One region of the Paenibacillus sp. J22P15 genome, then DNA from elsewhere that is predicted to be linked to it. Evidence: riboswitches for the same ligand, from Rfam matches in the RefSeq annotation. Region 1 holds a riboswitch; each other region holds the start of a gene.

The links. Region 1 has a riboswitch for cyclic di-AMP ahead of AC0YN6_RS22615 (TrkH family potassium uptake protein). Riboswitches for the same ligand answer to the same signal wherever they lie in the genome.
Region 2: another riboswitch for cyclic di-AMP. It lies ahead of AC0YN6_RS27355 (C40 family peptidase); the one in region 1 lies ahead of AC0YN6_RS22615 (TrkH family potassium uptake protein).
Region 3: another riboswitch for cyclic di-AMP. It lies ahead of AC0YN6_RS09425 (hypothetical protein); the one in region 1 lies ahead of AC0YN6_RS22615 (TrkH family potassium uptake protein).

What each region holds. Positions count from the first base shown of each region.
Region 1 covers NZ_JBWDNT010000014.1:111,898-114,164, forward strand. The annotation lists gene AC0YN6_RS22615 (TrkH family potassium uptake protein) at 11-1,351, opposite strand; cyclic di-AMP (ydaO/yuaA leader) riboswitch at 1,443-1,646, opposite strand; gene AC0YN6_RS22620 (CPBP family intramembrane glutamic endopeptidase) at 1,892-2,267, shown strand, end outside.
Region 2 covers NZ_JBWDNT010000025.1:34,970-37,236, forward strand. The annotation lists gene AC0YN6_RS27350 (copper amine oxidase) at 1-301, shown strand, start outside; cyclic di-AMP (ydaO/yuaA leader) riboswitch at 718-870, shown strand; gene AC0YN6_RS27355 (C40 family peptidase) at 874-1,323, shown strand; gene AC0YN6_RS27360 (cryptochrome/photolyase family protein) at 1,514-2,267, shown strand, end outside.
Region 3 covers NZ_JBWDNT010000003.1:231,176-233,442, reverse strand. The annotation lists gene kdpA (potassium-transporting ATPase subunit KdpA) at 1-817, opposite strand, end outside; gene AC0YN6_RS09430 (potassium-transporting ATPase subunit F) at 836-913, opposite strand; gene AC0YN6_RS09425 (hypothetical protein) at 1,037-1,435, opposite strand; cyclic di-AMP (ydaO/yuaA leader) riboswitch at 1,554-1,723, opposite strand; cyclic di-AMP (ydaO/yuaA leader) riboswitch at 1,815-2,012, opposite strand.

The DNA.
Region 1 (2,267 bases):
GCGAAATCCCCTATCCAATCGTTATTTTGCCTTCTGGATGCCGGAATAACTCTTTTTCTGTACGAGGCCCAAGTGCGTATGCTAACGTCAAGGGTCCGAGCCTTCCAACAAACATGGTTAAAGATATAACTATTTTTCCAACGATACTCAGCTCCGGGGTAACCCCTACCGATAAGCCTACCGTTCCAAACGCTGATGTTGCTTCAAACAATAACATAATGAAGGCTTGTTCTTCCGTCATCGATAAAATCATCGTTACTACAATGACAAGCGCTAATGAGATTAAAGTAATCGTCAGCGCTTTAAAAATGCGGTCCTTACCCAGCCTGTAACGAAAAAGCACGATGTCCTCTCGTCCCCTAATCATTGCAATTACAGCACCGATTAACGTGGCGAAGGTTGTTGTTTTGATTCCGCCCCCCGTTGACCCGGGCGATGCTCCGATAAACATTAATATAATAGTAAAAAACATTGTAGCTTGCCTTATAGCTGTGTAATCAAGCGTATTGGCTCCTGCTGTTCTCGGCGTAACCGCTTGGAAGAGCGAAGACCATATTTTACCGCCCCAGTCTAAAGAGCCCAGCGTCTTCGAATTCGAAAATTCAAAAATAAATATGACCAAAGCTCCCACTGCGATCAATGTTCCCGTCATCGACAGAACAACCTTACTATGCAGCGACAGCTTCCGTTTTTTGCGGAATTCCATTAGGTCGGACATGACGACAAAACCAAGACCGCCCGATATGATAAGCATCATGGCTGTAATATTGACGACTGGGTCGGATACATATAAGGTCAAGCTGCGATAATGTCCAAAAATATCAAAACCAGCATTATTGAATAATGAAACCGCATGGAATGCTCCGAAATAGATCGCTTTGCCTAGCGGCATATCGAATGCAAACCGTGAGGCGAACAACGCAGCCCCAATAAGCTCTATCGTTAATGAATAAACAATTACTCGCCTAATTAAACGCACGATGCCTTCCATACTCGACTGATTCATCGATTCTTGCAGCAGCAGCCGCTCACGCAATGAAATTCTTTTGCGAAACACGAGTGCTATTAGCGTTGCCATCGTCATAAATCCTAGACCGCCAAGCTGGAACAAACACATCAATATGATCTGGCCCCAGATGGAGAAATAGGTTCCCGTATCCACAACGACTAGCCCAGTTACACAAGTAGCCGAAGTAGCCGTAAATAGCGCATCTATAAAAGGCAGCCGCTCACCGCTCACCGATGCAAACGGCATGGATAATAATAAGGCCCCAAGTAAAATAATAAGTGCGAATCCACTGACCAGAATTCGAGGGGGCGACCACTTCAGAACATTCAAATTGACCTTCATTCCTTTGCCTTCTTTTCGATATGTTTTTTAGTCATTTTCTGTTTTTAAGCATAAAAAAAAGCACTGGAATCTCAAAGTGCTCAGTGCAATGAGTCCTGTTCCAATATGCCTACGAGGTTAGCTGACGGATTCGGGCCTGAACAGGCAGCCCTATTCAGCGGAAGAAGTTAAATTCCACCGCTAAAATTCACCCCACGTCGCCAATGTATGAATAGCTTTGCTCTCTGCTGGTTCATCCATTTGGACAACTTTATGGTTCCCCCGATTTCCTTCGGAAATTCGGCTGTGCTATGCAATTAGTATGACGTTAACGATTATAATCCCTAACCGCTCTCGATATAAAGGTGACGTTTGCGACAAACAGGACGATTTTGGACCAAATACGGGCAATGGGACGAAGCAGCATGCTGTTAGCTTGCTGGACATCGTTATTTCGCATTATTTTGAAAGTAAATGGTCATTTCCATTGGATAATATAGGGATTTGTATGTTAAGGTATTGAAATGAACTACTCATATTAAAGACAGTTGAGGTGAACCTATGATTGACTCTATTAAACCCCGCGAATGGAAACGTTTTATATGGGCAGCTGTTGCTTGCTTTATCATTTATGCAGCCGTTCAAATTGTACCGATGATCGTGTCTATCTCCTCTGGTGAATTAAACACCAAAGTCATTGAAAAATCAGCAGCAGAGGATCAAGCATCCGCATTTGCTGAGAAACAAACGGGTCTAAAGGTGAAATCGGCTAAAGCGGTACATCAAACCGATAAGCTCATGAACGGCTACCTATCCAAACATGAGTTGATAAAAACATACTCTGATAAATACGATCCCAATTTCCCTACTGATACGTATCAGGTCGACTTGAAATTCGCAGGCGGCGACAGCGGTTTCGTATACGTACATATGCAAA
Region 2 (2,267 bases), on a different contig from region 1:
GGTTGATAAAGGCAGCGTTCAGAAATTTATGGTGCAGGCCCAAATCGATAATTTAAATATGACCATTTCAGAATTCAAAGTTACCATCGTTGACCCTAATGATAAAGAAACTTCAATTGATAGCCGCAGCCAGGACGATAATGATTTTAAAGAATTCGTTGAAAAAGACACCTTTTGGTTCAGCTCCAAACTATTCTCCTACGACTTCAAATATGCAGGGAAATACAAGGTACAGTTCTGGATGAAGCAGAAAAACAACGATCCGCAGCTCATTTCCGAAAAAGTTATCACCGCAAAATAAATTTCTTCTCCATCATCCAAGGAGGTTGTTCTCAGGAACAGCCTCCTTTGTCTATTCTTGTTGCTTAATTCACAGCAGTCCATCGCCTTGCTGAATCCGCTCTTATTCCCGAGTAAAATAGATGAGATTTTTCTAATTTTCGGCTAATATTATGGCGAAATTCCGCTGTATACGGAGCTTCAAGCTAGTCCTTGCGATTTAATACCAAGGGGACAAATCGGTATATTTTACACAACATCCACATAATTAATGAAATTGACTCCTTGCATTTAGTTAGAAAGCACTATTACCTTTTGTTTATATTACACAAAGAACGGATAAACGAACCTAAATGTCAAAAGGTTACATGAGAATTATTAGAAATTGCCGCTAAAGGCAGGAGATCATTGAAAATAATCGAATTACCTTCAAGAGCAATAAAAAAACTGCCTAATTCCCTATTGGGATACGGGGGAACCACTTTGGGTGAATTGATTCCGACGTTTGTGTATTTGCAAACGCCTGAGGAATCATAGGGAGCCTTCAACCGAACCCCACAGCTAACCTCGTCGGCATTGGAAGGAGTTTCACAATTGAAAAAGTTTACCTCAATACTCCTGGGTCTCGTTCTCGTACTTGCTTTCCAAGCGGGAAGCGCTTTCGCAGACTCAAAACTAAACGGAATTGTCGATGATCTTATCGGTACTCCGTACAAAAGCGGCGGGACGACGTCGAGGGGCTTTGATTGCTCCGGCTTCACGAGCTATGTGTTCGAGAAAATGGGCATTGATCTTACACGTACTTCTGGCTCGCAAGCAAAAGAAGGTACAAAGGTCGCTAAGACTGACCTCATTCCGGGAGACCTTGTGTTCTTCGACACAGTTGGCGGCAACAACAGCGCCATATCCCATGTTGGCATTTACATAGGAGACGGTAAGTTTGTACATTCGTCCTCTAGCAGAGGCGTTGTAACAGACAAACTTAACTCCGATTACTATGAAGGACGGTATGTTACTTCTCGTCGTATCATGGATGCTAATTAATAACAAGCCAACATTGAAGTGAAATAGAGCAACCTAATCCCTCTCCTTGAGGGTTGAACGGGTAGACTCATCAAGCAAAGCCGCAGTTATTTGTCCTCTGACGACAAATAACTTGCGGCTTTGCTGTTTCAATCTACGCTGCATAACGACCGTTCATAGCTGCTTTTTTTTAGGGAAGGAGCTGTACCTGATGTACTTGTTTATTCATCGTAAGGATTTGCGTGTTGCAGATTTGCGCGCTTTTGATTATTTAAGAAAAAGAGATATGCAGGGCATTCATTTGCTAATTATAGATCCTATTCTAATAGGTGACGGTCGTTTAACAAGTCATAGCGGCCGAAATTTCATGGCGCAAGCCGCCTCACTGCTGGACAGCTACTCGAGTGCAAGAAAGGAACTTCATGTGCTGTATGGAGATCCTGTCACTATTACTGAGGCTTTGCTGCAGTCGCATCCCATTGAAGAGGTTATCGTCCACTCAGACTATACACCCTATGCGCGTTCCCGCGATGAGCAGCTTAAGCTGGCAACACATGGTTTAGGTCGGCGCTGGACGTCTATTGCGGATTCTCCGCTTGCTGATTTAAACGCGTTCCCAACGTTTGCTCGGAGATCCGAGCCTTACAAGGTATTTACGCCCTTCTACCGCATGTGGAGCAGCTTCATGCTGGAATGTTATAGTCCAGCGAGCCAAACGACGTTAGATGAGCTTACCACCATAAGTGAAATCAATACCAAGGTCGCACTTACTTTTACCTTGCCAGAAGCCGTTTCTTGCGCACTTGGCGGTACACACGTACAAGGTTCACCAAAAGCGTCAGCTAAACTGGATCGATTCGTTCGTGAGCGTCTTGCTTCTTACGCGGACAGCCGCGATGCTTACGCGGAGGAACCTACGAGCAAACTCGCACGCTTCCTCAATACAGGCGCCCTCTCAGCCCGTC
Region 3 (2,267 bases), on a different contig from region 1:
ACAGACCAAATACATACGGCAGCGACGCCGGAAGCGCCCACATGGACAAGATTTGAATGACATTCGTTAATGGATTCGGATTTTCAAATGGGTGAGCAGAGTTGACTCCAAAAAATCCGCCGCCATTTGTCCCCAAATGTTTAATCGATTCGAGCGAAGCGACAGGACCAATGGCTATTTGCTGCACGGCTCCCTCAAGCGTCTTAACTGTGAATGTCGGATCAAGCGTTTGGGGTACTTGAAGCGCGACAAGCACAAGCGTAATAATGAAGGATAGTGGAAGGAATATCCTCGTGTGTGCTTTGACAAAATCTTCGAAGAAATTTCCGATCGTAGTCCCTTTACTCGTCATCCCGCGAACAAATGCGATCGCAACCGAGAAGCCAGTCGCCGCAGATGTGAACATCATCATCATAATGACAGCCATTTGCGAGAAATAAGATAAGGCGCTTTCCCCGCTGTAATGCTGCAGGTTCGTATTCGTCATAAAGCTGATGATCGTGTTGAAGGTGAGCGTCGGCTCCATGCCCGCCATACCGTTCGGATTAAATGGAAGCGCGTTTTGCAAGCGCAGAATGAGATAACTGAAGGCGACTAAAATAAGATTGGTTGCGACAAAGCTGAGCGCATATATTTTCCAACTCATACCTTCTCGTTTCTTAAGTCCGATTAGACTGAAGATGACCCGCTCCGGTCCGCCAAATACTTTGTCTAACCGATTGTGTTCATTCGAGAATACATGATAGACATAAGTACCAAGCGGCTTTACTAGCAGCACAAGAACTGCAATGACGATAAGCAATTGTAAAATATCCATCTTGTAAATCCCCCTTTATTAAAACTTCTCCGGATGAATTAAGGCATAAATTAAATAAACGAAAACAAATATGGCCGCTATCGCTATGATAGTCATTCGCCCTCGCCCCCTGTTTGCTCAATAACGTTGCTGCACCAAGTTAAAAACCCGTAAAATAATCCGAAGCATGCTAGCAGCGCACCGATCATATAAAAATCCTGCATGTAAATCCCTCCTGCATTATTTGTTGCTTAATAGAAAACCGACTTCACCGGTATGAGAGAAAACGATATGGTCCGCTCCGAGTCCTTTATAAATAGCTCGCGGATTCCACTGCTGAGTGATGACGTAAATCGACTTTGAAGTCCACGCTCTGCAGCACTGTACAAAGCGGCAGCTAAGCGCCAAGCTGCTTTCGAATATGAATACCTCACGGATGTTCAGAAAAGGAGTATTCCAGCTTTGGCGATCATTCGTATTTACATACATGACATTGTTGATACCTCGCTTGCGGAGCTGTTTATCCTCCTGCTTGCTATTTGTCAGCACTATAAAATTTAGTTGATGGAACTGTAAAGTTCGTATAAATGAGTGGCTAGCCTCGCTCAGCCCTGCAACGATAATATGATCTTCTTGCAACCTGCTTCTCCTCCATATGGTAAAAAAGGCAACAAAAAAGAAGCCTTGGGATAAGAGGAACTTTTCCCGCGGCTTCTTTGCCCGCAGCTGAATAAGCCGCAGGAAGCACGATGGCTGTTGCCTCTCTCGAGTGCGCTTACGAGGTTAGCTGTCGGATTCGGGCCTTGAGAGTTGCCCTACGCTTGTTAAATAACAAGCGATTCACCCCATGAAGCGAAGCGTGTTTGCACACGAATCGTTCGTTGGTTCCCCCGTTCCTGCTGCTGCAGGACTCAGCGTGATGAAACATTTATAGCAGCCGCCCCTTTTTCGGGCAGCACAAAACCGCAGAGGCCTATGACACTCTGCGGTCGAAGTTAATCGATCACAAGCTTCATCATTCCTCTCTCGTTCCACGCTTACGAGGTTAGCTGTCGGATTCGGGCGGTGAGAGTCGCCCTACTTTACCGGTATCCATGGCACCTGTCAAAGATTCACCCCTGCTTTGCGTTTGTCCGACTCTCACATCGAACATGCGCATCGCGTCATTATTGGTTCCCCCGCTTCCGCTTTCACGGAAACTCAGCGATCAGTAAATCGAAACTTATTTATAAATCCTGTATCGAATATTACTCCTCGCTATAAGTACTGTAAAGGCAGTCCACTGGCTAATTTAGACAATTTCAGACTTGCAGAGCGATTCGCAACGCTTACATTCATTTCGATCTCTTGATTTCTCACTATCTCTCTGTTTTACTCTTATTTTCAAAAATAGCGTTATCCCTCATCCCAACGTTTTCATGCGTGAATAATCAGATTTCTCCAAAACCTAGAATCAAAGAGCATGAACGAG